DNA from 2 places in the Streptomyces sp. NPDC058371 genome. Region 1 is predicted to be linked to the other one. Evidence: riboswitches for the same ligand, from Rfam matches in the RefSeq annotation. Region 1 holds a riboswitch; the other holds the start of a gene.
The links. Region 1 has a riboswitch for guanidine ahead of ACFWM2_RS04835 (MBL fold metallo-hydrolase). Riboswitches for the same ligand answer to the same signal wherever they lie in the genome.

Region 1 (15,824 bases):
CCGGTCGACTACGACCCGGTTGGCCATGCCCCGGAGGACTACGAGCCGGTCGACTACGACCCGGTGATGCCGAGCCCGGTGGTCGACCACTCCATGGGCGAGGACCCGATTGTCCAGGTGCCGCCGGCCGCCAGCCCGGCATCCCGTCGAGCGCGCTGGCGATACCTCGTGGACGGCGCCGGCCCCAGTCGCGCCGCGACGGCCATGGCGGTGGCCGCGGCGGCCCTGCTCGGCTTCACCGCCGCCCGCCTGCTCCCCGATGACGGCCCCGGTCGCGCGGCCCAGGCCCAGGCCCCCGTCACCCCACCGGCACCCCCGGCGTCCGCCGTCCCCGCGCCACCCCGCACCGGGGACGACCCCGACGGTCCCGGCACCCTCCGGGTGGGAGACAGCGGTGCCGCGGTGACAGAGCTTCAGCAACGCCTGCTGCGGATCCCGGACGTGTACACCAACGGCGCCACGAACGGCACCTACGACGCCGCTCTCACGGCCGCCGTCACCCGCTTCCAGGTCTGGTACGACATCCGCGGCGACGAGACGGGCGTCTACGGCAACGACACGCGCACCAGGCTGGAGTCCCTCACCGCGGCAGTGGGCGGGTAGGTCCCGGCGAGGAGGCCTGCCCGCGCACAGCTCTCCCCGGTACCGTCAGCCTGGGGTGAGGCACGCCCCACCTCGGTGAAGGCAGGAGTGAGCATGCAGTTTGTGAAGCTCGGCGCGACGGGCCTCGACGTGTCCCGCATCTGCGTGGGATGCATGAGTTTCGGCATGCCGGACCGCGGCGTCCACGAGTGGACCCTCGACGAGGAGGCGTCCCGCCCGTTGATCCGGCAGGCCCTGGAGGCCGGGATCAACTTCTTCGACACGGCGAACGTGTACTCCGACGGCACCAGCGAGGAGATCGTCGGCAGGGTGCTGGGTGACCTCGCGCGCCGCGAGGAGATCGTCATCGCGACCAAGGTCAACGGCGCGATGCACGAGGGTCCCAACGCCCACGGCCTGTCCCGCAAGGCGATCATGACGGAGATCGACAACAGCCTGCGCCGCCTGGGCACCGACTACGTCGACCTCTACCAGATCCACCGCTGGGACGCGGCCACCCCGATCGAGGAGACGATGGAGGCGCTGCACGACGTGGTCAAGGCGGGCAAGGCCCGCTACATCGGGGCCAGTTCGATGTACGCGTGGCAGTTCTCCAAGGCCCAGTACACCGCCCGGCTGAACGGCTGGACGCGGTTCGTCTCCATGCAGAACCACTACAACCTCCTGTACCGGGAGGAGGAGCGGGAGATGCTGCCGCTCTGCCAGGACCAGGGCGTGGGCGTACTGCCGTGGAGTCCCCTCGCCCGCGGCCGCCTGGCCCGTGAGTGGGACGCCACCAGCACCCGCAGCCGCACGGACGAGTTCGGGAAGAAGTTGTACCAGGAGGGCGACCGCGTCATCGTCGACGCCGTCGGCCGGATCGCCGCCGAACGCGATGTCCCGCGGGCCCGAATCGCCCTCGCCTGGCTGCTGCGGCAGAGCGCCGTCACCGCGCCCATCGTCGGCGCCGGCAAACCGCAGCACGTGGACGACGCGGTCGCCGCCCTCTCCCTCGAACTGACCGAGAAGGAGATCGAGCAGCTGGAGCAGCCGTACGCACCGCGCTCCATCAGCGGTCACTGAGCCGCGCGGCGGCCGGGCCCCGCGCGGGTCCGGTCGGCGCCGGGTGCGGTGAAGCCGGCCTGTCCCGACGGGACGCTCGGCCGCCCACGGTGGTCCGCGGGCGGTTGTCGTCCGCGCCGGCTCACCGAAGGTGGCGGTCTTCCGGGCGGGCAGCGGCCGGCAGCGGAGCGAGCGTCGCCGGGACGACCAGGTCCGCCCGGCCGCGGGTCGTGGCGATCAGGTCGGCATTGCGCTGGTCCGTGCCGAGGACCCAGGCGCGGGCGGCCTCGCGGTCCTTGCCGAACCGCTCGTGGCGGGCGACGAGGCGCCGGACGCGCTCCTCCTCGTCCAGTTCGCAGAACCAGACCTCGTCCAGCTGCGGCCGTACACGAGCCCAGTCACCGTCCGGTACGAGGAGGTAGTTGCCCTCCGTGACGACGAGCCGCGCGGTGCGGGGAACGGCGATGGACCCCGCGATGGGCTGCTCCAGGGTCCGCTCGAACCCCGGTGCGTAGACGACCTCGTCCTGCTCCTCGCGCAGACGGCGCAGCAGTGCCGCGTAGCCCGAGGCGTCGAACGTGTCGGGAGCGCCCTTGCGGTCCCGGCGCCCGAGCCGGTCCAGCTCGACGTCCGCGAGATGGAAACCGTCCATCGGGACCTGCGCCACCCAGGGCTCACCGTCTCCGTTCAACGCCCTGACCAGCTGCTCGGCGAGAGTCGTCTTGCCCGCGCCGGGGCTGCCGGCGATGCCCAGGAGGGCGCGCCTGCCGGGGCGGACGAGTCCCGCCGCCCGTTCCAGGAGTTCGTCGAAGGTCATGGGCGTGTTCCCGCAATCGGTCCGGCAGCGGTGAGTTCTGCTGGGGGGACGGTCCCCCGATGCCCCACAAGGAGTATGAACGGATCATGCCCGACGACGAGCAGCAGATTCGCACCCTGATCGAGCAGTGGGCCGCGGCCGTGCACGGCGGCGACCTGGACGCGGTGGTCGCGGACCACGCGGACGAGATCGTGATGTTCGACGTTCCGCCGCCCTACGAGGGCATCCGCGGGCTCGCCGAGTACCGCGCGACCTGGCCTCCGTTCTTCGAATGGCAGGCGCAGGGCGCGTCCTTCGAGATCGACTCCCTCGACATCACCGCGGGCGCCGACGTCGCGTACGCCTACGCCCTGCTGAGCTGCGGAACTCCCGACGAACTCACCGCGCGGCCCGCGCTCCGGCTGCGCCTGACCTTCGGGCTGCGCAAGGAGGGCGGACGGTGGACGGTCGCGCACGAGCATCACTCGTTTCCGCAGAGCTGAGGCACCGGTCCCGGTGTGGCGCTCGCCACTCGGTGACCTGCCGCGCACGGGGAAGGCTCTAGCCATGACTGAGCTCGGTCTCCCGAAAGAAATCCAGGCCTGCCTCTTCGATCTCGACGGGGTGATCACCAAGACCGCCGTCGTGCACGCGGCCGCGTGGAAGCGGACGTTCGACGACTTCCTGCGCCGACGCGACGGTGACGGCTTCCGCCCTTTCGGTGACGCCGACTACGACGAGTACGTGGACGGACGCCCCCGCGCCGACGGCGTCCGCTCCTTCCTCGCCTCCCGCGGCATAGAACTGCCCGAGGGCAAGCCCGACGACTCCCCGGACGACGCGACGGTCCACGGGCTGGGCAACCGCAAGAACGACCTGCTCCTGGAGCTGATCCGCACCGACGGAGTCGAGGCCTACGACAGCACACTGCGCTATGTCGAGGCCGTCCGCGCGCACGGGCTGCGCACCGCGGTCGTCTCGTCCAGCGCCAACTGCGCGGACGTCCTGAAGTCGGTCGGCGCGGAGTCCCTCTTCGACGTCCGTGTCGACGGCGTGGTCGCCGCCGAACGGCAGTTGCCCGGCAAGCCGCGACCGGACACGTTCCTGGCCGCCGCCAAGGACCTGGGCGTCGACGCGTCGGCCGCCGCCGTCTTCGAGGACGCGCTGGCCGGCATGGACGCCGGCCGCTCGGGACACTTCGGATACGTGGTCGGTGTCGACCGCGTCGGCCAGGGCGACGCACTGCGCGCCCACGGCGCCGACGTCGTCGTACGGGATCTCGCCGAACTGGGGGCACCGCGGTGATCACCCACACCTCGTACGCCGTCGAGCCCTGGGCCCTGCGCGAACACGTCCTCCATCTGGAGGTCCTGCCGCAGAGCGAGTCCGTCTTCGCGCTGTCCAACGGCCATGTCGGCTGGCGCGGCAATCTCGACGAAGGCGAACCGCACGGCCTGCCGGGCACCTATCTCAACGGCGTCCACGAGACCCACCCGCTGCCCTACGCCGAGGCGGGATACGGCTATCCCGAGTCCGGGCAGACCGTCATCAACGTCACCAACGGGAAGATCATCCGGCTGCTGGTCGACGACGAGCCGTTCGACCTGCGCTACGGACGGCTGCGGTCCCACGAGCGCGTACTCGACCTGCGCACCGGCCTGCTCACCCGCACGTGCGAGTGGACGTCGCCGGCCGGGACGACGGTCCGGGTGCGCTCGACGCGGCTGGTGTCCTTCACCCAGCGCGCGATCGCGGCCGTCGCCTACGAGGTCGAGGCCGTCGACAGCGAGGCCAGGATCGTCGTCCAGTCGGAACTCGTCGCCAACGAGCAGCTGCCGGGCCGCAACGGCGACCCGCGGGCCGCGGTGGCGCTGGACTCGCCGCTGGAGCCGGAGGAGCACTTCGCGGCGGGCCGCCGGCTGCGGCTCGTGCACCGCACCCGGCGCAGTGGCCTGCGCGTCGGCGCGGCCGCCGACCATCGCGTCACCGGCCCCGCCGGGACCGCGACGGACAGCGAGAGCAGCCAGAACGTCGCCCGCCTCACCGTCACCTCGGTCCTCGCCCCCGGCGAGCAGTTGCGGGTGGAGAAACTCGTCTCGCACGGCTGGTCGAGCTCACGGTCGCTGCCCGCCGTGAGCGACCAGGTCGACGCGGCGCTCGCGGGCGCCACCAGCGGCGGCTGGCAGGGGCTCGTCGACGAACAGCGCGCGTACCTGGACGGCTTCTGGGCGCGGGCGGACGTCGAGGTGGACGGCGACGAGGAGATCCAGCAGGCCGTCCGCTTCGCCCTCTTCCACGTCCTGCAGGCCGGTGCGCGTGCCGAGCAGCGAGCCATCCCCGCGAAGGGCCTCACCGGCTCGGGATACGACGGACATGCCTTCTGGGACACCGAGACGTTCGTGCTGCCCCTGCTCATGTACACCTCGCCCGGCGCCGTGGCCGAGGCGCTGCGCTGGCGGCAGAACACCCTGCCCGCCGCCCGCGACCGGGCCGTCCAGCTCGGCCTCAAGGGCGCGGCCTTCCCCTGGCGGACCATCGAGGGCTCCGAGGGATCGGCGTACTGGCCGGCCGGCACCGCCGCGTTCCACGTGAACGCCGACATCGCCGACGCCGTCGTGCGCTACACCGCCGTCACCGGCGACCACCGCTTCGAACGGGACACCGGCGTCGAGCTGCTGGTGGAGACGGCCCGGCTGTGGCGGTCGCTGGGCCACCACGACCACCAGGGCAAGTTCCACATCGACGGGGTGACGGGCCCGGACGAGTACAGCGCGGTCGCGGACGACAACACGTACACCAATCTCATGGCCCGTACGAACCTGCTGGCCGCCGCCGACGTCGTGGAGCGCCATCCCCGGCAGGCCGCGGCCCTCGGTGTCGACGACGAGGAGAGCGCCGCCTGGCGCGACGCCGCCGAGGCCATGCACATCCCCTACAACGACGAGCTGGGTGTCCACGAGCAGCACTCCGGATTCACCCGCTATCAGCGCTGGGACTTCTCCGCCACCGGCCCCGAGCAGTATCCGCTGATGCTGCATTTCCCCTACTTCGACATCTACCGCAAGCAGGTCGTGAAGCAGGCGGACCTGGTTCTCGCGATGTACAAGTGCAGCCCCTACTTCGACGATGAGCACAAGGCCCGGAATTTCGCCTATTACGAGCCCCTCACCGTCCGCGACTCCTCCCTGTCGGCGTGCTGCCAGGCGGTCATCGCCGTCGAGGCCGGCCATCCCCATCTCGCTTACGACTATCTGGTCGAGGCGGCGCTGATGGATCTGGAGGACTTGGAGCAGAACACCCGCGACGGACTGCACATAGCCTCCCTCGCCGGCACCTGGATGGCGCTGGTCGCGGGCTTCGGCGGGCTGCGTCACCACGGCGAGACGATCGAGTTCGCGCCCCGGCTCCCGGAGCGGTTCAGCCGGCTCGCCTTCACGCTGGAGCTGCTCGGACGCCGGCTGCGGGTGGAGATCAAGGCGGGCACGGCCACCTACACCCTGCTCGCCGGGGAGCCCCTGACGATCCACCACTACCGCGAGCCGCTCACGGTCGACGCCGACAAACCCCATCATTGCGACATCCCCGCACCCCGGCTGCGCCCGGCCCCGGACCAGCCGCCGCACCGCCGCCCGAACAACCGGCTGCTGGGCCGGATCAACGGGGTGTGACCGGGCCGCCGTATCCTCTCCGGATGAAACGCATTCTCGTGGTCGGTATCAGCGGTGCCGGGAAATCCACTCTGGCACGGAGCCTGGCCGGGCAACTCGCCGTGCCGTACCACGAGATGGACTCGCTGTATTTCACCGGTCCCGGCTGGGCGGTGAATGACGAATTCGTCGCTCAGGTCGGGCGGATCACCGATGCGCCGGGCTGGATATTCGACTCGCTCGGTTATCCCGAAGTCCGCGATCTGCTGTGGGAGCGCGCCGACACGGTGGTGTGGCTGGACTATTCCCGGCGCGTGATCATGCCGAGGATCCTGCGGCGCTCACTGCGCAGGACGCTGTCGCGCGAACGGGTCTTCGGCGGCAACCGGGAGACCGTGACCGACTGGTTGCGCCGGGACCATCCGGCCTGGTGGGCCTGGACCCAGCATGCCGCCCGGCGCGCCGAGATCGACCGGCGCGCCCAGGACCCCCGTTTCGCACCGCTGGAGGTGATCCGCTTCCACTGCCCGGCCGAAGCCGAGCGGTGGTTGCGGAACCGAACCTCCACCGCGGCCTCCTGACACGAGGCCGTTGCCCGCAAGTCAGTCGCGGGCGATACCCGGCGCGATGTCCTCGTGCTGCTCCACCGGTGCCGTACTCCGGGTGGCGGCCTTGGCGGCGGGCTTGCCGCAGAAGGCGGACTCCAGCGTGCCCGCCATCGTGTTGAGGACCGTGGCGTTGTTGGACGTGTTGGCGAGCGCGGTGATGCTGCGACTGCCGTCCTCGGCGGTGAACGCGTACGTGTAGAAGCCCTGCACGGTGCCCGTGTGTCCGTACACGGAGACACCGCACGACAGGTCACGGCGGCGCAGCCCGAGTCCGTAACCCTGGGTGCTGTTGACCGGCACCCACTGCCGCATCTGCGTCAGCTGCGCGGCGGAGGTGAGCCGGCCGGCCAGCAGCGCCGAGAAGAAGGTGTCCAGGTCCCGGGTGTTGGAGATGACGGCGCCCGCGCTCTGCGCCCAGGAGACGGTCTGCTCGGTGGAGTCCACCAGGGCCGCCCCGGCCGCGTCCGGGGTGAGGTAGCCGTTGGCGTGCCGGCCCGCGAGCGCCGTGGCGGGGTGCACATACGAGGTGTCGGTGAGATTCAGCGGCTCGATGATGCGGTTCTGGTACTCGGTGCTCACGGCGTGGCCGGTGAGCTTCTCGATGAGCATGCCCACGACCACGAAGTTGGTGTTGGAGTACGAGTAGGCGGCGCCAGGCGCGTTGTTGAGCGGCTTCCGCAACGACAGATCCACCAACTGCCGGTACGTGTACACCTTGTTGCGCACCGCTTCGAAGCCCGGGACGGTCTGCGCGAACATGTCGTTCGTGTAGTCGTACAGCCCACTGCGGTGGCTCAGCACATGACGCACCGTGATCCGGTCGTCGGGCAGCAGCCCGGGCAGATAGGCGTTCACCGACGTGTCCAGGTCCACCTTGCCCTCGTCCACCAGTTGCAGCAGCACCACGGCGGAGAAGCTCTTGGTCACGCTGCCCACGCGGAAGCGGTCGTCGGTGCTGAGCGCGCGTCCGGTGGACCGGTCGGCGACGCCCTCGGCCGCGGTGCGGACGGTGCCGTTGTCGTCGATCCGCGCCATCGCGCCGGGGGCGCCCTGGGTCAGCGCGGTCCGCAGGACCTCGTCCAGACCTGCCATGTCCGGCGCCGCCAACGCGTCGGCGGCAGCCGCGGTGCCTGCCGCGGCGGAAGGCGGCGTCGCGGGTGCGGCGGCCTGTGCGGGAACCGCCAGGAGGGAGAGCAGAACCGCGCCGAGCGCCGACCCTGTGCCCACCGTTCTCGAGACCATCTGTTACTTCTCCCCTGTCCTTCGCCGGTGCGTATGCCCGACACGAACCGCGCCGTGGATACGGCCGACGGCACCATGTGTACGCGCCGTAGCTGTCCGCAGGTTGCAGGAGAGCGGGGTGTTTTCGTGGAGTTGACGCTCCGGGCCCCATGTTGGGCGTCATCCGCGGCTCAGCCCCCGAAGAGCTGCGTCCAATACGTGGCCGCCCTGCCGCCGCCGGCGAAGCCGATGCCCAGGTGGGTGAAGTCGGGCTTGAGGATGTTGGCGCGGTGTCCGGGGCTGTCCATCCAGCCGCGGACCACCTCGGCGGGGGAGCGCTGGCCGCACGCGATGTTCTCTCCGACGGCGCGATGCCGGGAACCCGCGGCGGCCGCCCGGTGCCAGGGCTCGCGGCCGTCAGGAGAGGTGTGGGAGTAGAAGCCGCGGGTCACCATGTCGGTGCTGTGCGCCTGGGCCGCGGTGGTGAGCACGGCGTCGTCGGCCAGCGGCGGCAGACCGGCCGCCGTCCGCTCGGCGTTGGTGAGGGCCATGACCTCGGCGGCTGTGCGCGCCAGTCCGGCGGGGGAGAGGGGGCACGCCCACAACGCGGTCCAGTACGGGTCACCGGTGCGGGGGTCGGCGGCCTGGGCCAGCCCCGCGTGGGTGAACCGGGGTTCGCACAGGGTCAGCCTGGGCCGGTCGGCCGAGAGGCAGTACTCGACGAACTCGGCCGGGGTGCGCGGCCCGGAGACCAACTGCTCACCGACGGTCAGATACGCGTATCCGCTCGCGGTGATGCGCTGGTGGACGGAGACGCCGTCCGGGCTCTCGCTGCCGAGACGCCCCGCTGCGGCCATGGCTGAGGCATGGGCCCGGGCCGCCTCCGTGAGACGTGCGTCGAACGACACGGGAGGGGAACCGGCCTTCACCCGGGCGGAGTTCACCCGGTCGAGGAAACCGTCCGAGCGGCCGTCGGCACGTGAACCGCCACCGGGTGAGGGAGCGGCGGCCCCGGGTGCTGAGGCCCTGCCTCCCGATGCCCCGCCGGCGCCGCCCCTGGCCGGCGCTGCGGTGATCCTGCCCCGCGACCGCGCGCCGGTACCGCCGGCCGCCGAGGCGGGCTCCTCCGTCACCTCGATGCCGAAGTCCCGTGCTACGCCCGCCAGTCCGTCCGCGTACCCCTGGCCGAGGGCGCGCAGCTTCCAGCCCGGGCCGCGCCGGTAGATCTCCGCGAGCAGCAGGACCGTCTCCCGCTGCGGGCGCGGCGGCGCGAACCGGGCGAGCACGCGGGCGCCCGGCCCGGTGACCTGCAGGACGGGCGAGGGCAGCCGGCCGAACGGGGTGCCGGGACCGGCCGGGCTGATGACCACCGTGACCCGGGCCGCCCCCGCCCGCAGACCTGGCGGATCGACGGTCAGCGCCTCGCCGAGCAGCCGGATGCCGGGCGCAGCGGGCTGGTTGTAGAAGACGAAGTCGCCGTCGCCACGCACCCTTCCGCCGTCGTCGGTGACGAGCGCGGAGACGTCGAAGGGGCCGGGCACCCGCAGCGTCAGGGTGCCGTCCGGCAGGGGCACGTTGCCCCCGGGAACCAGCTCGCTCATCGCGCCGCCCGTCGGAGAGGGGATCCGAACCGGCCCCCGCGCCACGGGCGGCCCGCTGTCCTGCCCGCGGCCCCGGGGCCGTTACTCCGACAACGCCTTCCCAGTACCCCGCGGTTCCCTCGGGGCGACGGGGGCGCGGAGCGACCGCAGGGCCAGCAGCAGCACCCCGATGTCGTCCAGATAGACCGGGTCGGGCAGCAGATCGGTCGGCAGTACGAGGTAGACGACGGCACCCCAGAAGACCCAGCGGGGTCCGGACGGCAGCCCGGCGCGGCGCAGATCACGGCGGGTGCGCACGAGCCGGACCAGCAGGACGACCGCGAGGCCCAGCAGCGCCGCCGCGAGGATCGCGGCGACGAGGATCACCGTCCAGGTCGTGGAGTCCATGTCTGTGTCCTAGTCGTCGTCGGGTGCGCAGTCGTCCCGCTCACCCTCGTCGAGCGGGCGGTCTTCCGGTGTCGCCGGGCGCGGTGTGTCGCGACGGCAGATGACGAAGTCGGGAAAGGCGTGCCGTCCGGGCCGGTCCCCGACGGTCTCGATCGCCGCGCGCAGGTCGCGCAGCTGGGAGGTGGTCATCTGCAGCGGCGGTTCGTCGGGCTGATACGTGGTGCGGACCGGATAGTCCTCGCCGGGTCGCCGGGTCATCTCGATGTGACAGCCGAGGACTTGGGTGACCGTACGGCGGCCGCAGAAGTCGATCAGCCGGTCGACGGTGCGGGTGAAGGCCGGCCAGTCGTCGACGTACAGACGGCCCGGGTAGACCGTGTCACCGGTGAGCAGGAACCCGGTCCAGGGGTCGTAGTACGTCACCGATGCCTCGTGGTGGCCCGGGGTGGCCAGGCACTCCAGCACGCGCCCGCCGAGGTCGACGCGCGCGACCGCCTCGGGGTCCTCGTGGAACCCGAAGTACGTCCAGGCGCTGTCGAGCGTCGCGTCCACGATCCGGGTGGCCGGCCGGTCGGCGAACTGGCCGTCGCCGGCGATGTGGTCGCCGTGCGGATGGGTGTGCAGGACCAGCAGTTCGTACCCGCCGCGCGGATGCGCCGCCAGCCACTTCTCCATCAGCCCGTCGACCACCCGGCGCAGCGGGAAGTGCTCGGCCGAGGCCGTGGCACCGGTGTCGACGAGCACGGCCCGCGCGTCACCGAACAGCAGGTACATGAACGGCGCTTCGTAGTCGACCGCCTTGTTCTGCCGCATAACGACGGTGTGTTCGTCGTACGCGTGGGTCTGGATGTCGGGGTCCGTGTTGTGCTTGGCCGACGGCGATCCGTGGATCCACCGCACGTCGAGCGTGCGGGGTCCGCCGGATGCGGTGGTGCCGATGTCCTGCGGCCTTGGCGCGTCCACGACGTCTCCTCAGGTGCGTCGTCTTGCGGACCGGGTACGGCGCACATCTCGTCCGGGGCGGGCGCGGCCGCGCCGCCGCGGGGGAAATTACCACGCTTGCGCGTACCCGCCGCGGCGGCGATCAGGCGTCCGGCGTCGGGTAGAGCCAGAGCCGGAACAGCCGGCTGAGCCGGGGCATGATCACGTACGTCAGCAGGGGCAGCAGGAGGATGGGGAAGACGGCGGCGCGCAGCGGCAGGGGCCAGGCGGCCGTCCGCGGTGTCACCAGCCACTGGATCAGCAAGGTGCACGGGTAGGCGCCCAGGAACGTGGTGAGGACCATCTTCCAGCGCGCCGGCGACTGCACCGCCGTGCCCGGCAGGCTGAACCAGGTCTCCATCCCCGTCGTCGACTGGCGTTCGCTGCTGACCTCGCGGGCGATGTCCTCGATCCGCGCGTGCCACTTGGCGCGCTCGGGTGAGGCGAGCCACTCGGTGAGCCGGCGTGCGTCGGCGAACCGCAGGACCGCGTGGAAGAGGTTGCCCTCCTCGGGCTGCAGCCAGGAGACCCCCTCGTTTCCGGGGAACTGCCGGGCGCAGCGGGTGATCCCGCGGGTCCACTCCTCGAACTCGGTCTCGTGGCCCGGGCGTACCTGCCAGGTGAGGACGGTCGTGATCGGATCGCCGTGCTGATCGTGGGTGGCGCTCATGGTCACATCGTGTGCCACGTCTGACGCGGGTCATGCACCGACGCGCGACCGGGTTCCGCGCGGTCAGTGCGCGGCGCGGGTGGTGCCGTTGTCGATGAGCGCCCGGCTGACCGCTCTGATGCTGCGGGCGATGTGATGCAGCTGCAGCACCTCGGCGGCGTACATCTTGATGGTGTGCTCGATGACGGACTCGGGGATGCCGAGTGCGGGCAGTTCGGCCCGGGCGGTCTGCAGCGCGGTGCGGGCGACCCGCATCTCGTGCTGCACCTGTATCTGCGCGTGGCGGGCGAGCAGTACGGGGTGGCGCATCAGCGCCGGATAGCTGGCGTAGCGGGCCGGCACCAGCTCGCGCAGCCACCTGGCCGCAGATCTCTCCCAGTCGTAGCTCCCGGGGTTCTTGACCTGGCAGGGCCAGTCGGTGCTGGTCGGGGAGTAAGTCAGAGCCATGTTCATCGCTTCCGGGGTGCGTCGGCGGCTGAGGTGGGGGGATTCTGGGGCGGCCCCGACCTAGGGGATTGACCGGGGCCGCCACCACGGCACTCGCGCGAGCGAGTCCCGTCCGCACACCCGGGACCCGATGCGGGTAGGAGCGGACGGCCCCGGGCGGACGACGGACCGCCACCCCCGAGGCCTCAGGGGTCGCGATCCGCCAGAAGTATTTATATATACCGCCAGTTACGCAAGGACATGAAAAAATTCATGCGCGAAATAAACGGGATCGTCCCGTGATGCCCTGGTCACACAGGGTGCCGAGGGGGTTGCAGCCGCCCGGGAGCAAGGCCGTACGGCCTGGGTGGGGGAGGTGTGGGCGCGCGCCGAGGGCCGGGAATCCTTCCTGCCGGACGGCGGCTCGACGGCTTGCGGCGGCGCCTCAGTCCTTCAGGAAGAAGTGGTGCTGATCGGCGATCTGCTCGTACTCCTCCAGGCGGGCCTGCGTCCGCTCGGGATCGGCGTCGGTCATCGCCTGGAGCAGGGCCGCGGTCAGTACGGCGGGAGCGGCGTACGAGTCGAAGACCAGGCGCGAGCCGGTGCCGGTGGCGAAGGTGACGTCGGCCTCGTCCGCCAGCGGCCCGAGCGCGAGATCGGTGACCAGGGCGACCCGCAGCCCGGCACCTCGCGCGACCCGTACCGCGGTCAGCGTCTCCTGGGCGTGCCGGGGCATGGTGAAGGCCAGCACCCAGGTGCCGCCCGCCGCCCGCGACTGCAGGAGCGCGTCGTACGCGACGCTGCCGCCCCGGGTCACCAGCCGCACGTCCGGGTGGATACGCCGCGCGGCATACGCGAAGTACTCGGCCAGCGAGACGGAGATCCGCAGGCCCAGCACCGTCAGCGGCGTCGACCGGGACAGCGCACGGCCGAGAGCGATGACCTGGTCGGGGTCGGCGAAGTCCCGCCGCAGGTTCTCCAGGTTCTCGATCTCGGCGTCCACCGCGGCCTGCAGTTCGTTGCTGCGGTTCTCCGCCGGTGTCGTGGGCGCGCTGCCCAGGGTGCTGAGGGCGATCGCCTGGAGCTTCTCCCGCAGCGCGGGGTAACCGCTGAAGCCGACCGCCGCGGCGAAACGCGTCACCGACGGCTGGCTGACCCCCACGCGCTCGGCGAGATCGGTGATCGAGAGGAAGGCCGCCTCGGTGATGTGCTCGATCAGGTACTGGGCGATGCGCCGCTGACCGGGGGAGAGCCGGGGGCCGTCGAACAGCTCCCTGAGCTGGGACGTCGGAGCCGCGCCCGCCTCAGGGGCCGTTTTCCCCGAGGTGATCGCGGATGACTGTGCGCGTGCCTGCTGCGGCGATGGCACCGAGTCGCCTCCTTCACGTCCCACAAGGATTCAACATAGCTCACGGACCCTGCTGACCTGGGGGTGTACGCCCACAGACGACGTGCGCGGCACCCCGTTTCACCGCCACCTGCGGGGTACCCGTGGCAGCACGACAGCTTGCCTGTACGCGGGCGAGAGGGAGAGGGTTTTCATGACTACGAGTCCGCTGGCCGCATCGCAGGTTCACGTGGTGCTCAGCGACTGCTCCGCGGCGGATGCCGGGAGCCTGTTCGCGGCACTGTGCAGTCGCTTCTCCTCGGACCGGTGTGCCGAGGACGAGCCCCATGAATCCAAGGAGCACCGTCCCACGATGTGGGCCGGCACCTTCGACACGTCCGGAGCCGACGACGCGCCCGGCGGTGCCACGGACGAGTCCGTCCCACCGGCCGGCCTCTCGGCGCCCGTGACGGCGGATGTGCAGGGCAGCCCGCTCGCGGTGAAACGTGTACAGGAGGTTCTGGGCGAGGCCTTCACCGTGCATGAGCTGGGTGAGGACGCGGGCGACCAGGAAGTCCAGCTCCAGCTCAGGCTGGAAGACAAGTCGGCGCACGAGATCCGGTCCGTATGAACATGGACGCTGCGATGAGGGGTGGCCGGCTGAGGGCCCGCCGGGCGGCGAAGGGCTCAGTGACGGAAGGCGCGGCGAAGGCAGGCCTCACCGCGCGAGGCGTGATCTATGTACTGGTCGGCATTCTGGCGATCCAGATCGCCTTCGGCGAGGGGCACCGCCAGGCGGACCGCGGTGGGGCGCTGGAGGAGATAGCGGCGAAGCCCTTCGGCGCCGTGCTGCTGTGGGCCCTCGGCGCCGGTCTCGTCGGCATGGCGCTGTGGCGGCTGTCCGAGGCCGTATTCGGTGCGGCCGGTCAGGACGGGGGCGCCGCACGCAAGCGGCTGCTGTCGGCCGTGCGCTGTGTGTTCTACGCGTTCGTCGCGTACTCCGTGCTCTCCTTCGCCGCGGGCTCGGGCGGCGGGAGCTCCAGCGACAAGCAGTCCCGGGACGTGACGGCCCGGGTGCTGGAGGTGCCCGGCGGACAGTGGATCGTCGGCCTGGGCGGCGTCGGCATCATCGTGGCGGGTGTGTGGATCGGCGCACGGGCCGTCATGCGCAAGTACCACAAGCACATGAAGCTCGGTGGGATGACCCGGGCGACGCGCCGTGCGGTCGACATTTCAGGGGTGGGCGGGGGAGCGGCGCGCGGGGTGGTGTTCGCGGCGGCCGGCGCCTTCGCCGTACGGGCCGCGGTTGACTACGAACCCGACAAGGCCAAAGGTCTGGACGACACCCTGAGGTCGTTCGCGCAGACGCCGGCGGGCCCTTGGCTCCTGGTGGTCGTCGCGATGGGTCTGGTCCTGTTCGGGCTGTTCTCCTTCGCGATGGCCCGCTGGCGCAGGGTGTGAGCGGCGGAGGCCGATGAGGCGGAGGCCGGTTCCGATGGGGACCGGCCTCCGCCGCGACGCGTACGTGCCCGTCGCGTCGCCCTGCGTCAGGACGCCGGCGACGCCGAAAGGGACGCTCCGAAGGTCGAGTTGACGGCCGCGTAGCCGAACGAGTCCGGACCGAACAGGATGGACCCCGTCCCGGTCAGCCCGCTCGAACCGCCGTAGAGCATGCTGACGGCGCCCGTGTTGCGCCACTTCCCGCGCACACCCACCGCCAGGTCGACCTTGCCGTCGCCGTTGTAGTCGGCGGGCGCGAGCGCCGTGCCGAACTGGTCGTTCGTCTCGGCGACCCCGACGACACCCTTCGTGTCGAGCGAGATGGTCTGCGCACCGGACGCGGCGAGCCAGTTCTTGCTGCCGGACAGGACGGTGAGCGAGCCGGCGTTCGAGAAGCCGTCGCTGTCGGCGGCGGTGGTGTTGCTGACGAGGAGATCGTCGTAACCGTCGTGGTTGACGTCCGCGAGCTTGTTGGCGATGCCCTCGTGGGGCCCGCCGGTCCACACCACCGCGCCGGCCTTGTCGAGCCCGCTCGCGGTGCCCGGGAAGGTGCGCAGCAGATAGTCGTCGGGCCCGTCCTCGAAGACGGTGTCAATGACGACGTCGTCCTTGCCGTCGCCGTTCACGTCGCCCACCACGGCCTTGTAGTCGGCGAAGGGCAGACCGACGTTCGTGCCCAGCGGCGTGCTCTTCAGCCCGCTCTTGGAGCCGGGCAGTACGCCGAGCGTCCCCTCGTCGGCCGGATCGTCGTTGTAGGCCACGGTCACCAGGTCCGCGAACCCGTCGCCGTTGACGTCACCGCTGGAGACGCCGGTGGTGCCGGCGCCGCCGCCCGGCGGGGTGATGCGGGTGATCTTCGGGGTCGGCGTGGAGCGCAGGTTCTTCGCGCCCTGGACGACGTCGACCTTCGTGCCGTCGGCCACCGCGACGTCCTGCAGCCCGTCGTGGTTGAAGTCGCCCACCGCGATCCGGCCGCCGAAGGCCTGGTGTGCCTTCACGGTCGGCGAGTGGAAGGC
Region 2 (15,824 bases), on a different contig from region 1:
TCACCGATCTGGAACCAGGACACGGTGTTCACGAACTGGTGCATGCCGACCGGGATCAGCGCACGGTTGATCAGACCGAACAGCCCCGCACCCAGCGCGCCGAGGCCGGTCATCCACTCGCCGAAGTTGGAGATGACCTCACCGATCGGCTCCCAGACCAGACCGAAGAAGACGCCCATGAGGGTGCCGACGAAGGCCATGATGATCGGAACCAGGCGGCGACCGTTGAAGAAGCCGAGCCAGTCGACCAGTTGCTTGCGGTGGTACTTCTGCCACAGCACGGCGGCGAGCAGACCCATGATGATGCCGCCGAGCACGCCCGGGTTGTTGTAGGTCGCGGCTATGTCCGCGCCCTTCTGGACCTTGGCCTCGGTGACCGGGAACGCCTTCAGCACATTGCTGTAGACAAGGAAGCCGACCAGAGCGGCGAGAGCGGTGGAGCCGTCGGACTTCTTGGCGAAGCCGATCGCGACACCGATACAGAAGAGCATCGGCAGGTTGTCGAAGATCGCGCCACCGGCCGTGGCGAATACCGCCGTGACCTTGTCCGGCAGGTTGAGCTTGTCGTGGATGTCCGTCTGCCCCAGCCGGAGCAGAATGCCCGCCGCCGGCAGCACGGCGATGGGGAGCTGTAGGCTTCGGCCGACCTTCTGCAGGCCCTGGAACAGGCCGGATCCCCGCTTCTTAGCGGGGGCCGCCGTAGCGCTGGCGGTGCTCATAGTTCCTCCATGTGCCGGTGCTGCCGGGGGACGGGAAGGGCGAATCAAGGGGTGGGCAGCAACCGCGTGGTCTACACCACTCAGTGGTGTAGACCTGTTGTAGCACGGTGAAGGCTGGATAAGGAACCCGCGAATTTTGTGGTCTGGGCCATACCGGAAGAACCGCGTCCACTCATGCCGAAGGACCCCTGGACCGGCCGGTCCAGGGGCCCTTCGAGTTCATTCGGCACGGAAACCGCGCCGACTCCTACGCCTTCGTCGTGTCCTCGACCTCCTCCTCCGGCTCGCGCCCCGGAGTCTTCAGATCGAACTTCGTGATCGCGAAGCGGAAGACCGCGTAATAGACGGCGGCGAAACACAGGCCGATCGGGATGATCGCCCACGGCCTGGTCGCCAGGTTCCAGTTGATGACGTAGTCGATCAGACCCGCCGAGAAACTGAAACCGTCATGCACACCCAGACCCCAGGTCACCGCCATGGACACACCGGTGAGCACCGCGTGGACCGCGTACAGCAGCGGCGCGATGAACACGAAGGAGTACTCGATCGGTTCGGTGATACCGGTGACGAACGACGTCAGCGCGACCGACAGCATCATGCCGCCGATCTCCTTACGGCGATGGGGCTTTGCACAGTGCGTCATCGCCAGACACGCGGCCGGCAGCGCGAACATCATGATCGGGAAGAAGCCCGACGTGAACTGACCCGCGTTCGGATCGCCCGCCAGGAACATGTTGATGTCACCGTGCACCACCGTGCCGTCCGGCTTCGTGAAACTCCCGAACTGGAACCAGATGGGCACGTTCAGGAACTGATGCAGCCCGATCACCAGCAACGCGCGGTTGGCGAGACCGAACACACCCGCACCCCACGCACCCAGACTCACCAGCCAGTCGCTGAAGTTCTGCAGACCATCACCGATCGGCGGCCAGATCCACAGACACAGCGCCGCGAACGCGATCGCCACGAACGCCATGATGATCGGCACCAGCCGGCGCCCGTTGAAGAAGCCCAGCCAGTCCACCAGCCGGGTCCGGTGGAAACGCTGCCAGAAGTACGCCGTCATCAGCCCCATGACGATGCCGCCGAACACGCCCGGATTCTGGTACGTGAACGCCGTCACCGAACTGTCCGCCGCCTGGCAGCCGATGTTCTGGATCACCTTCGCCTGCTGCGCACAGGACTCCGGGAACTGACGCAGCACGCTGAAGTAGACGAGGAACCCCGCGACCGCCGCCAGCGCCGTCGAACCGTCCGACTTCTTCGCCATCCCGATCGCCACACCCACACAGAACAGCAGCGGCAGACCCAGCGAACCGTCGAGCAGGGCGCCACCGGCACCCGCCATCACCTTGGAGACATTGGTCCAGCCAAGGCCGTCGTCCCCGAACACATCCGGCTGCCCCAGCCGGTTCAGGATGCCGGCGGCCGGCAGCACCGCAATGGGAAGCTGGAGACTGCGGCCCATCTTCTGCAACCCCTGGAACGCATTGTTCCAGCGGGCACGCGCGGGCGCGGCAGCGCTGTCGGCACTCATCGGCGTCCTCCGGACCGGGCCGGGTTTGGCTCCCGTCCGCCAACTGGTGTAGACCAGTCGACAGACGGTCGCCCTGTCGTGAACGCCATCATTCGGCACCCGCGACATGACCGCTCGCGAAGATGGGCCAACTGTGGGTTACTGCGACAAAGCGGTTCGGATCAGGGAGTAGGGACATGGCCACCAAGGCTGAGAAGATCGTCGCCGGGCTCGGCGGCATCGACAACATCGAAGAAGTCGAAGGCTGCATCACCCGCCTCCGCACCGAAGTCCACGACCCGAGCAAGGTCGACGAAGCCGCCCTCAAAGCCGCCGGCGCCCACGGCGTCGTCAAGATGGGCAACGCCATCCAGGTCGTCATCGGCACCGACGCCGACCCCATCGCCGCGGACATCGAAGACATGATGTGAGCCGACGGGCCCCCGCCGGCCCCCGCTCACCCCTGAGGGGCTGCCTCCCACACCCGAGGCAGCCCCTCAGCCATGTACAGCTAGGCTCATCCGCATGTCTCGAATCGACGGCCGCACCCCCGACCAGCTCCGCCCCATCGCCATCGAGCGAGGCTGGAGCAAGCACGCCGAGGGCTCCGTCCTCGTCTCCTTCGGCGACACCAAAGTCTTCTGCACCGCCTCCGTCACCGAAGGCGTCCCGCGCTGGCGCAAAGGCAGCGGCGAAGGCTGGGTCACCGCCGAGTACTCCATGCTCCCCCGCTCCACCAACACCCGCGGCGACCGCGAATCCGTCCGCGGCAAGATCGGCGGCCGCACCCACGAGATCAGCCGTCTCATCGGCCGCTCCCTGCGCGCAGTCATCGACTACAAAGCCCTCGGCGAGAACACCATCGTCCTCGACTGCGACGTCCTCCAGGCCGACGGCGGCACCCGCACCGCCGCCATCACCGGCGCCTACGTCGCCCTCGCCGACGCCATCACCTGGGCCCAGGGCAAGAAACTCGTCAAAGCCGGCCGACAGCCCCTCACCGGAACCGTCTCCGCCGTCTCCGTAGGCATCGTCGGAGGCATCCCCCTCCTCGACCTCCGCTACGAAGAAGACGTCAAAGCCGACACCGACATGAACGTCGTCTGCACCGGCGACGGCCGATTCGTCGAAATCCAGGGCACCGCCGAAGCCGAACCCTTCGACCGCAAAGAGCTCAACACCCTCCTGGACCTCGCCGTATCCGGCTGCGACGAACTCGCCGCGATCCAACGCGCCGTCCTCGAAGCAACCGCGCGATAACCGATCGCGTTCTAACAGGTACGGGCGTACGGTCCAGCCGTGCGCCCCGCCGACCACACCACGGGGTCGACCACACCATGCCCACGGGGAGGGACCGTTCCATGGCCGCGCGCCACCGCCGCCGCACCGCCGCAATCGCCGTCGTCACCGCACTCATCGCCCTGCCGGCCGCCGTCGGCTGCGACGCCGTCAGCAAAGCCCTCGACTGCGTCCAGACCGCCGACGCCATAGCCGACAGCGTCACCGACCTCCAACAGGCCGTCGAAAACGCGGCGAACGACCCCACGCAGACGGACCAGTCCCTCAACTCCATCGAGAAAAACCTCGACAAGATCGGCGACAAAACCGACAACGCCGACGTCAACAAAGCCGTCGACGACCTCAGCCAAGCCGTCGAAAACGTCCGCACCGCCGTCAAGAACGGCGACAACACACCCGACATCAGCCCCGTCACCGACGCGGCGGGCGAACTGACGAAGGTCTGCACACCGTAGGAGCGCCCGGAAGGCGCACGGCGCACCCCGGGAACCTGGGGATACTGAGGGCCATGACCCGCCTGATCCTCGCCACCCGCAACGCCGGCAAAATCACCGAACTGAAGGCGATCCTCGCCGACGCAGGCCTCACCCATGACCTCGTCGGCGCGGACGCCTACCCCGACATCCCCGACGTCAAGGAAACCGGCGTCACCTTCGCCGAGAACGCCCTCCTCAAAGCCCACGCCCTCGCCCAGGCCACCGGCCTGCCCGCCGTCGCCGACGACTCCGGCCTCTGCGTCGACGTCCTGGGCGGCGCCCCCGGCATCTTCTCCGCCCGCTGGGCCGGCCGCCACGGCGACGACAAGGCCAACCTCGACCTCCTCCTCGCCCAGCTCGGCGACATCGACGCACCTCACCGCGCCGCCCACTTCGCCTGCGCCGCCGCGCTCGCCCTCCCCGACGGCACCGAACGCGTCGTCGAAGGCCAGCTCCGCGGGACCCTCCGCCATGCCCCGTCCGGCACGAACGGGTTCGGCTACGACCCGATCCTCCAGCCGGACGGCGAGACCCGCACCTGCGCGGAACTCTCCCCGGACGAGAAGAACGCGATCAGCCACCGCGGCAAGGCGTTCCGGGCACTGGTGCCGGTGGTTCGGGAGTTGTTGGGCTGAGGACGCGCACAGAAACGGCCTGCAAATCGTCCGCCGATTCGCAGGCCGTCCAGGTGCGGCGGAAGGGATTCGAACCCTCAAGCCGTTTCACGGGCCACAGATCCTAAGTCTGCTGCGTCGCCTGTTGCGCCACCGCCGCTAGCCGCATGCCATCGTACCGGGCAGGTGGACCAGCCTGAGCGGGGGTTTTGCCGACGGGTCGTTCGCGGCGCCGATTGCCTCGTCTGCACCAGGTGCTCGTGAGCGAATGGCAGTTGGGGCACATATAGCGGAGATTCTCCTGGCGGTTGTCCCGCCAGTCCCCGTTGGCATGGTCGATCTGCAAGGTGATCGGCTGCCCGAGCCACTCACCGGTGCTGCCGCACCCTACGCATACGTACGGCACTCCGACTTCGGCCAGGGCTCGGTGGAGCTGGCTCCTGTTGGTCCGCCCGGCTTGGTCCGGGAGAACCACCAGTACCCGGTGGGCTGTCGATGCGGGCGCCGGCCGTTCTGGCCGCCCCCAGGCCCGGCGCTTGAAGTGGCTGGTGTCGAGCCTGAGGCGGGACGCCTCGCGCCGGACGCGCCGGTGGTTGGTGTCGTTGACCTCCATACCGAGGCCTCGCATCACGTCGGCGTAGCTGGAGGCGCTCGGTACGAGGGCGCGCAGCCGGTCCTCGGGAATCGGCACCCGCCGGTGCGAGAAGTGTCCGATGTCGATGTGCTGGGTGCGCAGCATGCGGCCCAGTGCCGCGCGCGAGCTGCTGTCATCCCGAACCCCCAGGACGCGGGCCACTGCGCGCACGCTCGTTGCCGCAGCGGCGGCCGTACGCAGCTCTTCCCGGGTGAAGGGCAGCTCCAACTCGGGCCGATCCACGCCCCGGAAGTGGCCGATGTCGATACCCGCCGCGCTGATGCGGCGTCGGATGTGGGAGAGCGTGCCCGTGGCGGGGGTGGCACCCAGCTTCAGAGCCACTTCGCGCAACGAGGACGATGATGCGCACGCTTCGGCAATCGCTGCGTCCGGGTACTTGCGCCACGGGCTGCGCTTGCCGAAGTGGCTCGTGTCGAGCCCGTGTCCCGTTACCTTCTCCTGCAGCACCCGCCGTTGGCCCCCATTCGTGCCGAGGTCGAGCCGCCGCATCAGGTCGGTCCGGTTGCGGGCCTCGGCGACGACCGGCGCGAGCCGTTCCTTGCTGTACGGGTCCGGCCGCTGGATACCGCGGTCGCAGTGGTTGTCCGGTGTCGGTTCCGGTGCGCTCCGCACGCTCATGTTCCCCTCCGCCCCGGCCACACGTTCGTGGCCTCGCACGGAGTAACGAACCGACTATCGGACAGTCACGCGGGGTGTCAGAAGCGTAGTACCGGGGCCTGGGCCTCGACCAGTTCCGCCGCCTCCTCGTGGGTTTCGACCGAGGGGGGTGATCCCGCCAGGGGCTTCTGGGCGGTCTCCTTCATGCAGGCGACGGCGATGACGCCGACGAGGGCCGCGGCCATGGCGTAGTACGCGGGCATCAGGTCGGAGCCGGTCACGCTGATGAGGGCGGTGATGACGAGGGGGGTCGTGCCGCCGAAGAGGGAGGCGGAGAGGTTGTAGCCGACGGAGAGGGAGCCGTAGCGGACCTGGGTGGGGAAGAGGGCGGGGAGGGCCGCCGACATGGTGCCGAGCATGCAGACCAGGGAGAGGCCGAGCATCAGCATGCCCGCCGAGACCGCGACCAGGCTGCCCTGCTTGACCAGCAGGAAGGCCGGCACGGACAGGACGAGGAAGCCGAGCATGCCGGACATGAGGAGCGGCTTGCGGCCGAAGCGGTCGGAGAGCCGGCCCACCTGGCTGATGATCAGCATCAGCACGGCCATGGTGGCGATCAGGATCAGCAGGCCGTGGGTCTCGCTGTAGCCCATCTCGTCGGACAGGTACGTCGGCATGTACGACAGCAGCATGTAGTCGGTGATGTTGTACGCGCCGACGAGGCAGATGCACAGGATCAGCGTCGGCCAGTAGTCGCGGAAGATCTTCGCGAGGTCGCCCTTGGCGGTGGTCTCGACCGTGGAGGCCGCGTCGGAGGCCTTGTGCGAGGTCGCGTCCTCCAGTTTCTGGAAGGCGGGGGTCTCGTCCAGCTTGAGCCGCAGGTACAGGCCGACGAGGCCGATGGGCCCGGCCACCAGGAACGGGATGCGCCAGCCCCAGGACTCCATGCCGGCGCTGCCGAGGAACGTCGTGAGCAGGGTGACCAGGCCGGCCGCGCCCACGTATCCGGCGAGCGTGCCGAACTCCAGGAAGCTGCCGAAGAAGCCGCGGCGCTTGTCTGGGGCGTACTCCGCGATGAAGGTCGACGCTCCGCCGTACTCGCCGCCGGTCGAGAAGCCCTGGACGAGGCGGAAGAGGATCAGCAGGACGGGCGACCAGAAGCCGATCGTGGCGTAGGCGGGGATGAGGCCGATGGCGAAGGTGCCGATGGCCATCAGGATCATCGTCAGGGCGAGGACCTTTTTGCGGCCGACCTTGTCGCCCATGGGCCCGAACACCATGCCGCCGATGGGCCGCACGAGGAAGGAGACGGCGAAGGTGGCGAAGGAGGAGAGCAGTTGGACGGTGCCGTTCCCGGACGGGAAGAAGACGTGGCCGATGGTGACGGCGAGGTAGCTGTAGATGCCGAAGTCGAACCACTCCATGGCATTGCCGAGCGAGGCGGCTTTGACGGCGCGTTTGACCGCGCTTTCGTCGGTGACGGTGATGTCGGTGCGTCGCAGTGGGGGGTTGCGGCGGCGCCGGACGGCGCGGAAGAGCGTGCGGTGACGTTTCACTGCCTCGGGATCGGCAGCGACCTCTGCGGTTTCGGGCGCGGTGGTCGCCATGGGGGTGATCCTTTCGTTTCTGGACGCACGTACTTCCAGGGGATCACCTGCTCGGGGTTGCCGACCGCAAACGGAAGTCCTCACTGAGAGGGACTTCCGTCACATATGGGCGAGCCCCCACCCGGGGTGCGGGCGGGGGCGGCCGTGCGGGGCCTTCGGGGGTCCCGGCCTGCGGAGACGCGGGCGGCGCCGGCGCCGGCGGGCGGTGCGGCAGCTCGGGCGTGCGGGCAGGGGGCGGGCTTGCGCGCAGGGACGGGCGTGCGGGCAGGCGCGGGTGCGTCAGATGCCCAGGTCCTTGATGATCTTCGCGACGTGTCCGGTCGCCTTGACGTTGTAGAACGCCCGCTCGATCTTGCCCTCCTCGTCCACGATCACCGTGGAGCGGATGACGCCGAGGTAGGTCTTGCCGTAGTTCATCTTCTCGCCGAAGGCGCCGTAGGCCTCGATGACGGTCTTGTCGGGGTCGCCGACGAGGGTGACCTTCAGGTTCTCCTTGTCGCGGAACTTGGCGAGCTTCTCCGGCTTGTCGGGGGAGACGCCGATGACGTCGTAGCCGGCGCTCGCCAGTACGTCGAGGTTGTCCGTGAAGTCGCAGGCCTGCTTGGTGCAGCCGGGCGTCAGGGCCGCCGGGTAGAAGTAGACGATGACCTTGCGGCCCTTGTGGGCGGCCAGGGAGACGTCGTTGCCGTCGGCGTCGGGCAGGGTGAAAGCGGGGGCGGTGTCGCCGGGCTGGAGTCGCTCGCTCATCGGTACCTCACGTGGCAGGGGCGGTTTGGACACCGAGCCTAATGCGCTTCGGCGCACCCAATAGGGGCGCATCCAATAGGGGTGCCGTGGGGTGCGTTCGCTCCGGAGCTGACAGACTGTCGACCACGGGAAGGCGGAGTCGGGCCCCAGGGTCGGACGGAGCCGGACCACAGAAGCCAGTACGTCGCTACGACCACGGAGGCAGCGCGGTGTCGGATACGTCGAGAACGTCGGATACCAGGACTCCGGCGCAGATCGAGGCGGACATCAAGCGCCGCCGCGAGGTCCTCGCCGAGACGCTCGACGAGATCGGGGTGCGGGTGCATCCGAAGACGATCGTCGGGGACGCGAAGGCCAAGGTCGTCTCGAACATCGACCACACGCTCGGCCGGGCGTACGTCGGTGTGAACCGGGTCGTGGGCGATGTGAAGGGGCGGTTCGTCACCGAGGAGGGTGCGCCGCGGCTGGAGCGCATCGTGCCGGTGGCCCTGGTGGTGGTCGGGGTCGTCGGTCTGCTGGCCGTGGGTTCACGGCGCCGCAGGGGCTGACCCGACTGCGTACGGATTCGGCCGAGGCAGGTAGGTTCGGGGCGTGAGCGAGAAGAACCATCACGACGACAAGCTGCCCATCCGGATGCTGCACGACCGTGTGCTCGTGCGGCAGGACGCCGCCGAGGGCGAGCGGCGGTCCGGCGGCGGCATCCTGATTCCCGCGACCGCGGCCGTGGGCCGGCGCCTCGCCTGGGCGGATGTCGTGGCGGTGGGGCAGAACGTGCGGACGGTGGAGCCGGGCGACCGGGTGCTGTACGACCCCGAGGACCGTGCCGAGGTCGAGGTGCGGGGTATCGCGTACGTCCTGATGCGTGAGCGGGATCTGCATGCGGTGGCCGCGGACCGTTTCGAGGGGTCCGAGGACTCGACCGGCCTGTATCTGTAGGGCCTGCCGCAGGGTTTCGAAAGGGGCTGGTGACCATGGTCACCAGCCCCTTTCGCCTGGGTTTTGCTACCTTTGAGGGACCCCGACGAGACGCGCCGTACCGGGTGGGAGCACGAACGAGGGCTCCTGGGCAAAGACGACGCACCCCTGTTGATTCCCAGACGGAGGTGCCTGTCATGGCCTGGATTCTGCTGCTCGTCGCCGGTCTGCTCGAGGTCGGCTGGTCGATCGGAATGAAGTACACGGACGGCTTCACGCGGCTGGTGCCGAGTGTGCTCACGGGCGCGGGCATCGTGGCGAGCATGGTCCTGTTGTCGTACGCCGCGAAGTCCCTGCCGATCGGTACCGCCTACGGCGTGTGGGTCGGGATCGGTGCCGCCGGGGCGGCGGTGCTCGGCATGGTCGTGCTCGGTGAGCCGGTGACCGCCGCCCGGATCTTCTTCGTCTGTCTGCTGCTGGTGGCCGTAGTGGGGCTGAAGGCGACGTCCGGCCACTGAGGCCGCCGCCGGCCCGCGGCCTACGGGCGCCGGTGCGTGGGGCGGCTGAGCGGGCCCGCGGTGGTTGTCCCCGTGGTGCCGCCGTCCGTCGTTCCGCCGTCGGTTGTGGTGCCGCCGCCGTCGGTGGTGGTGCCTCCGTCGGTGGTGCCGCCGTCGGTCGTCGTGCCACCGTCGGTGGTGGTGCCCCCGTCGGTCGTTCCGCCGTCGGTCGTCGTGCCGCCGTCCGTGGTGGTGCCGCCGTTCGTCGTTCCGCCGTCCGTCGTGGTGCCGCCGTCGGTGGTGGTGCCGCCGTTCGTCGTTCCGCCGTCGGTCGTCGTGCCGCCGTTGTCCTGGCCGCCCGGGCCGGAGGGCCGGTCGCTGGGTTCGTTGGTGGGGGGCTGCTGCTCCTCCGCGCCCGGCTGCAGCTCCAGGTCGAACTCCTTGGCCGGGCTGCCCTTCAGGGCCGCCTTCGTGTACTGGGCCCAGATCTGCGCGGGGTAGGCGCCGCCGTTGATGCGGTCCTGGCCGAGTGCGCCGTACAGCGACTTGGGTGCGCCGGTGTCGGGGTCCTGGCCCATCACGGAGACGACGGTGGCGAGGTCGGGGGTGTAGCCGGCGAACCAGGCCGCCCGATCCTCCTCGGCGGTGCCGGTCTTGCCGGCGGCGGGGCGGCCGGCGGCCTGCGCGGCCGTACCGGTGCCGCCCTCGACGACGCTCTGCAGGATCGCGGTCGTCGTGTCGGCGGCTTCGCGGCTGACGGCCTGCTTGGTGTTCTGCGCCGGCAGTTTGACGTCCTCCGCGCCGTCCTTGGTGATCTTCTCGACGAGGGTGTACGTGCCGTGCCTGCCGTGGTTGGCGAGCGTCGCGTAGGCCTGGGCCATGTCGAGGACGCTGGCCGTGGCCGGGCCGAGGGCGATGGACGGGGTGGCGGTCAGGTCGGGGGTGTCCGCCGGGATGCCGAGGCTGACGGCCGTCTGCTTGACCTTGTCGGGGCCGACGTCGACGGCCATCTGCGCGTACACGGCGTTGACCGACTTGTCGGTGGCGGTGCGTACGGTGATCGGGCCGTAGGAGACGTTGTCCTCGTTCTCGGGTGCGTACGGGCCGCCGTTCCAGCCCTGCACGGGGCGCTTGTCGGTGCCGTCGTAGATCGTGTTCGGCGTGATCGTGCGGCCGTCCTGGGTCTCGGAGTCGTTCTGCACGGCCGAGGTGAACACGTAGGGCTTGAAGGTGGAGCCGACCTGGTAGTCGCGGCGGGTGGCGTTGTTGACGTACTGCTTGGTGTAGTCGATGCCGCCGTACATCGCGACGACCTTGCCGCTCGCGGGGTCGATGGAGACGCCGCCCGCGCGGACGTAGTTGTCGGCCTTGCGGTCCTTCTTGTCGAGTTCGCTCATGACCTGGTCGTCGACGGCCTTCACGAAGTCGTCCTGCTTGGTCTTCTGCAGGGTGGTCGTGATGCGGTAGCCGCCGACGTTGAGAGTGGCCTCGTCGATGATCTTGTTCTCGACGAGATAGTCGTTCACGGCCTTCAGGAGGTAGCCGCGCTGCCCGGACATGCCGGCCGCGACGACCGTCTGCTTGGGCTCGGGGAACTTCACCTTGTCCCGCGCGGCCTGGGTCAGCCACTTCTTCTTGACCATGCCGTCGAGCACGTAGTTCCAGCGGGCCAGGGCCGCCGACTTGTTCTCGGGGTGGGCGATCACGTCGTACTCGCTGGGCGCGTTGAGGAGCGCCGCGAGATACGCGCCCTGGCCGGCCGTCAGGTCCTGTGCGTCGACGCCGTAGTACGCCTGCGCGGCGGCCTGGATGCCGTACGCGTTGCGGCCGAAGTAGCTGGTGTTGAGGTAGCCCTCGAGGATGTCGTCCTTGCTCTTCTCGCGGTCCAGCTTGATGGAGATGAAGAACTCCTTCACCTTCCGGGTGACCGTCTGTTCCTGGCCGAGGTAGTAGTTCTTCACGTACTGCTGGGTGATCGTCGAACCGGACTGCCTGCCCTTGCCGGTGACGGTGTTCCAGGCCGCGCGGATCATCGCCTTGGGGTCGACGGCCGACTCGGTGTAGAAGTCCCGGTCCTCGGCGGCGAGTACTGCGTGCTGGGTGTTCTTGGCGATCTGCGCGAGCGTCACGTTCTCGCGGTTGACCTCGCCGTCGCGGACGAGTTCGCTGCCGTCCGCGTACAGGTACACGTTGCTCTGCTTGGTCGCCGCGGCGTTCGCGGGCGGGATCTGGACGAGGTAGTAGCCGAGGGCGAAGAGGCCGACCAGCAGCAGGACCAGGCCGATGAACGTGCCGAGCACCATCCGCCAGGTCGGGAGCAGCCGGCGCCAGCCGGTGCGCCTGCGCTTCTGCTTCTTGCCGGGCGTGCCCGGCGCCGCGCCGGGTTCCGGTGCCGGAGCGTGCGCGGACTCCGGGTCCCGAGGGGCCCAGCCCTGGCTGTTCTCCTGCGGCTTCGGCTCGTCGCTCATCTGTCTGCCCGGACTCCCGTTTCGCGTCGTACGTTCCCGTACGCCCTCGTACGCCTTCTGCGCCCCCTCTTGAAGACTGTCGCACCATGCGTTCCGTTCCCTGACCTCGGCACGCGTCCTGCGGGAAAAATGCGTGGCACACGGCGTCACCGGCGGGCTAGGCTCCTGCGCTTTGGTCCGACGCGGCGGAAGGGGCGGTCTCGTGGGGACTGGACGGTTGTACGCGGCCGTCGCGATGAGCGGGTTCCGGCGGCACGCCACCTACCGGGCGGCCACGGCGGCGGGGGTCTTCACCAACACCGTCTTCGGGCTGATCATGGCGTACGTCTTCATCGCGCTGTGGGACGTCAGACCGCACCTCGGGGGCTACGACCAGGCGCAGGCGCTCACCTATGTGTGGCTCGGCCAGTCGCTGCTCATGGTGGTGTCCGTGATGGGCGGCGGCTTCGAGGACGAGCTGATCGAGCGCATCCGTACGGGTGACATCGCGATCGACCTGTACCGGCCCGCCGACCTTCAGCTGTGGTGGCTGGCGCAGGACGCGGGCCGCGCGCTGTTCCATCTGCTGGGGCGCGGGGTCGTGCCGCTGGTGTTCGGGGCGTTCTTCTTCGACCTCGCGCTGCCTACCGACGCGCTGACCTGGGTCGCGTTCCTGGTCGCGGTCGCGCTCGGGGTGCTGGTCAGTTTCTCGATCCGCTATCTGGTGGCGCTGTCGGCGTTCTGGCTCCTCGACGGGGCGGGCGTGGCGCAGATCGTGTGGATCGCGGGGCTCTTCTGCTCGGGGATGGTGCTGCCGCTGAACGTCTTCCCGGGCGTGCTCGGCGAGGTCGTACGGGCGCTGCCCTGGTCGTCGCTGATCCAGGCGCCGGTGGACGTGCTGCTCGGCACGGCCGATCCGCTGGGCACGTATGCCTTCCAGTCGGCCTGGGCGCTCGCGCTGCTCGCGGCTGGGCGGCTGGTGCAGTCGGTGGCGACACGGAGGGTGGTGGTGCAGGGTGGCTAGCCCCGTACGCGAGGACGAGCCCGGATACGAGGGACCCGGCGGCGTGGGTGGGACCGCGGCGGACGGGCGGGTGCGGGTGGCCGGGTGGCCGGCCGAGCGGCAGGGGGCGTACGCCCGGGTGTGCGACGGACTGCGCGCCTATCGCATGATCGCCGCCATGTGGATCCGCTCCACGATGGCCTACCGCGCGTCCTTCCTGATGACCGCCTTCGGCAACTTCGCGGCGAACGCGCTCGACTTCGTCGCCATCATGCTGATGTTCTCGGGGATCGACCGGCTCGGCGGCTACACCCTGCCCGAAGTCGCCTTCCTGTACGGCGTCTCGGGCGCCGCGTTCGGGCTCGCGGACCTGGTGCTGGGCTCGATGGACCGGCTGGGCCGGCGGGTGCGCGACGGCACGCTCGACACCCTCCTGGTGCGCCCCGCGCCGGTGCTCGCGCAGGTCGCCGCGGACCGTTTCGCGCTGCGCAGGCTGGGCCGGATCACCCAGGGCCTGCTCGTCCTCGGTTACGCGATCGGCGCGCTCGACATCGCGTGGAGCCCGCTCAAGGTGCTGATGATCCCGCTGATGCTGGTCAGCGGCGGGGCGATCTTCGGGGCCGTGTTCGTGGCGGGCGGGGCCTTCCAGTTCGTGGCGCAGGACGCCTCCGAGGTGCAGAACTCCTTCACGTACGGCGGCAACACGCTCCTGCAGTACCCGCCGACCGTCTTCGCCAAGGACCTGGTGCGCGGGGTGACCTTCGTGCTGCCGCTGGCCTTCGTCAACTGGCTGCCCGCGCTGTATGTGCTGGGGCGGCCCTATCCGCTCGACCTGCCGACGTGGGCCGCCTTCGCCCCGCCGCTGGTGGCCGCCGGCTGCTGCGCGCTCGCGGGGCTGGCCTGGCGGGCGGGACTTCGTTCCTATCGCAGTACGGGGAGCTGAACTCGCTTGGAAACAGACCAGGTTGGTGCCTTCATCGAGCTCGACGGCGTCGAGAAGGTCTTCGACGTGCGCAAGAAGACCGGCTTCCTGCGCAGCGAGCGGCGGCAGGTCCGGGCGGTCGACGGTCTCTCCTTCACCGTGCCGCGCGGTGAGATGGTCGGCTACATCGGCCCGAACGGCGCGGGCAAGTCGACCACCATCAAGATGCTGACCGGGATCCTCACCCCGAGCGGTGGCCGGCTGCGGGTCGCCGGCATCGACCCGTCCCGCGAGCGGACCCGCCTCGCGCAGCGCATCGGGGTCGTCTTCGGGCAGCGTACGACGCTGTGGTGGGACCTCCCGCTGATCGACTCGTACCGGCTGATGCACCGCATGTACCGCATCCCCGACGCCCGTTACCGGGCGAACCTCGACCGGTGTGTCGAACTCCTGGAGCTGCACGCCCTGTTGGACGTGCCGGTGCGGCAGCTCTCGCTCGGGCAGCGGATGCGCGGCGACATCGCGGCGGCGCTGCTGCACGACCCCGAGGTGCTCTACCTCGACGAGCCGACGATCGGCCTCGACGTGGTCTCCAAGGCCAAGGTCCGGGAGTTCCTGCGGGAGCTCAACGCCGAGCGCGGCACGACCGTGCTGCTCACCACGCACGACCTCACCGACATCGAGCAGCTGTGCCGGCGCGTGATGGTCATCGACCACGGGCGGCTGATGTACGACGGTCCGCTCGCCGGGCTGCACGAGGTGGGGGAGAGCGAGCGGACCCTGGTCGTGGACCTGGAGCGGGAGCTGGCGCCGATCGAGATCGAGTCGGCGCGGGTGGTCAGGGTGGAGGGGCCGCGGCAGTGGCTCGCCTTCCCGGCCGCGGAATCGGCGGCTCCGCTGGTGGCGCGGATCGCGGCGGACTATCCGCTGGTCGATCTGTCGGTGCGGGAGCCCGACATCGAGGCGGTCATCGCGAAGATGTACGCGGAGAAGGCGACCTCGTAGGCTGCTTTCATGACCGACGCCGAGCCTTCCCGGGGAAACGACGACGAGCTGCCGGTGCCGCGGGCCTCCGGCCTGCCGAGCCCGGAGCTGCGTGCCTCCGACGCCGATCGTGAACGAGTCGCCGAGCAGCTGCGGGACGCCGTCGCCGAGGGCCGTCTCGACATGGCGGAGTTCGAGGAGCGGCTTGAGGCCACGTACGCGGCGCGTACGTACGGGGAGCTGGCGCCGATCACCCGCGATCTGCCGGGCGCGGCGGCCGTCGTCCCCGTGTCGATGGTCAAGCCGCCTGCGGAGAGCGGGAGTTGGGGCGAGCGGATCGTCGGTGGCGAGGGCTCGTCCTCGTGGGGTGTGGCGATCCTGTCGGGGTTCGAGCGCAAGGGCCGCTGGACCGCGCCGCGGCGCTTCACCTCCTTCTCGTTCATGGGCGGCGGGGACATCGACCTGCGCGACGCGAACTTCGCGGACCGCGAGGTCGTCTTCAACTGCGTCGCGGTGATGGGCGGGATGAACATCGTGGTGCCGCCCGGCGTCGAGGTCGTCGTCCGCGGCATCGGCATCATGGGCGGCTTCGACCACCGTGAGGACGGCGTCCCGGGGGATCCGGGCGCCCCGCGCGTGATCGTCACCGGCTTCGCGTTCTGGGGCGGTGTCGGCGTCGAGCGCAAGCTGCCCCGCGCCGAACGCCAGCGCCTGAAGGAGGAGCGCCGCCGGCAGAAGCTGGAGCGCAAGGACGCCCGCCGGGAGCTCTACGGGTCCGGCCGCGACGACCTGGACGCCCTCGACGACGGCGCGAACGACGCCGGCG

Region 2: linked by a shared signal. The riboswitch ahead of ACFWM2_RS26940 (DMT family transporter) and the one ahead of ACFWM2_RS04835 (MBL fold metallo-hydrolase) in region 1 are both predicted to bind guanidine.

The regions. Positions count from the first base shown of each region.
Region 1 is NZ_JBHXJC010000001.1:1,112,107-1,127,930, forward strand. It holds gene ACFWM2_RS04785 (peptidoglycan-binding protein) at 1-603, shown strand, start outside; gene ACFWM2_RS04790 (aldo/keto reductase) at 697-1,665, shown strand; gene ACFWM2_RS04795 (nucleoside/nucleotide kinase family protein) at 1,787-2,461, opposite strand; gene ACFWM2_RS04800 (nuclear transport factor 2 family protein) at 2,548-2,943, shown strand; gene ACFWM2_RS04805 (beta-phosphoglucomutase family hydrolase) at 3,008-3,745, shown strand; gene ACFWM2_RS04810 (glycoside hydrolase family 65 protein) at 3,742-6,108, shown strand; gene ACFWM2_RS04815 (adenylate kinase) at 6,132-6,668, shown strand; gene ACFWM2_RS04820 (serine hydrolase domain-containing protein) at 6,690-7,937, opposite strand; gene ACFWM2_RS04825 (CAP domain-containing protein) at 8,108-9,517, opposite strand; gene ACFWM2_RS04830 (YkvA family protein) at 9,599-9,904, opposite strand; gene ACFWM2_RS04835 (MBL fold metallo-hydrolase) at 9,914-10,867, opposite strand; guanidine-III (ykkC-III) riboswitch at 10,880-10,946, opposite strand; gene ACFWM2_RS04840 (antibiotic biosynthesis monooxygenase) at 10,989-11,555, opposite strand; gene ACFWM2_RS04845 (hypothetical protein) at 11,619-12,002, opposite strand; gene ACFWM2_RS04850 (MurR/RpiR family transcriptional regulator) at 12,427-13,350, opposite strand; gene ACFWM2_RS04855 (hypothetical protein) at 13,523-13,939, shown strand; gene ACFWM2_RS04860 (DUF1206 domain-containing protein) at 13,936-14,769, shown strand; gene ACFWM2_RS04865 (FG-GAP-like repeat-containing protein) at 14,856-15,824, opposite strand, start outside.
Region 2 is NZ_JBHXJC010000010.1:160,198-176,021, reverse strand. It holds gene ACFWM2_RS27000 (PTS transporter subunit EIIC) at 1-719, opposite strand, end outside; gene ACFWM2_RS26995 (PTS transporter subunit EIIC) at 967-2,256, opposite strand; gene ACFWM2_RS26990 (glucose PTS transporter subunit EIIB) at 2,433-2,666, shown strand; gene rph (ribonuclease PH) at 2,761-3,495, shown strand; gene ACFWM2_RS26980 (hypothetical protein) at 3,597-3,989, shown strand; gene rdgB (RdgB/HAM1 family non-canonical purine NTP pyrophosphatase) at 4,043-4,645, shown strand; tRNA gene ACFWM2_RS26970 (tRNA-Leu) at 4,700-4,784, opposite strand; gene ACFWM2_RS26965 (HNH endonuclease) at 4,749-5,897, opposite strand; gene proP (glycine betaine/L-proline transporter ProP) at 5,975-7,483, opposite strand; gene bcp (thioredoxin-dependent thiol peroxidase) at 7,763-8,230, opposite strand; gene ACFWM2_RS26950 (DUF3618 domain-containing protein) at 8,440-8,778, shown strand; gene ACFWM2_RS26945 (GroES family chaperonin) at 8,822-9,166, shown strand; guanidine-III (ykkC-III) riboswitch at 9,231-9,312, shown strand; gene ACFWM2_RS26940 (DMT family transporter) at 9,343-9,663, shown strand; gene ACFWM2_RS26935 (transglycosylase domain-containing protein) at 9,684-12,110, opposite strand; gene ACFWM2_RS26930 (ABC transporter permease) at 12,346-13,113, shown strand; gene ACFWM2_RS26925 (ABC transporter permease) at 13,184-14,035, shown strand; gene ACFWM2_RS26920 (ATP-binding cassette domain-containing protein) at 14,042-15,019, shown strand; gene ACFWM2_RS26915 (DUF1707 domain-containing protein) at 15,029-15,824, shown strand, end outside.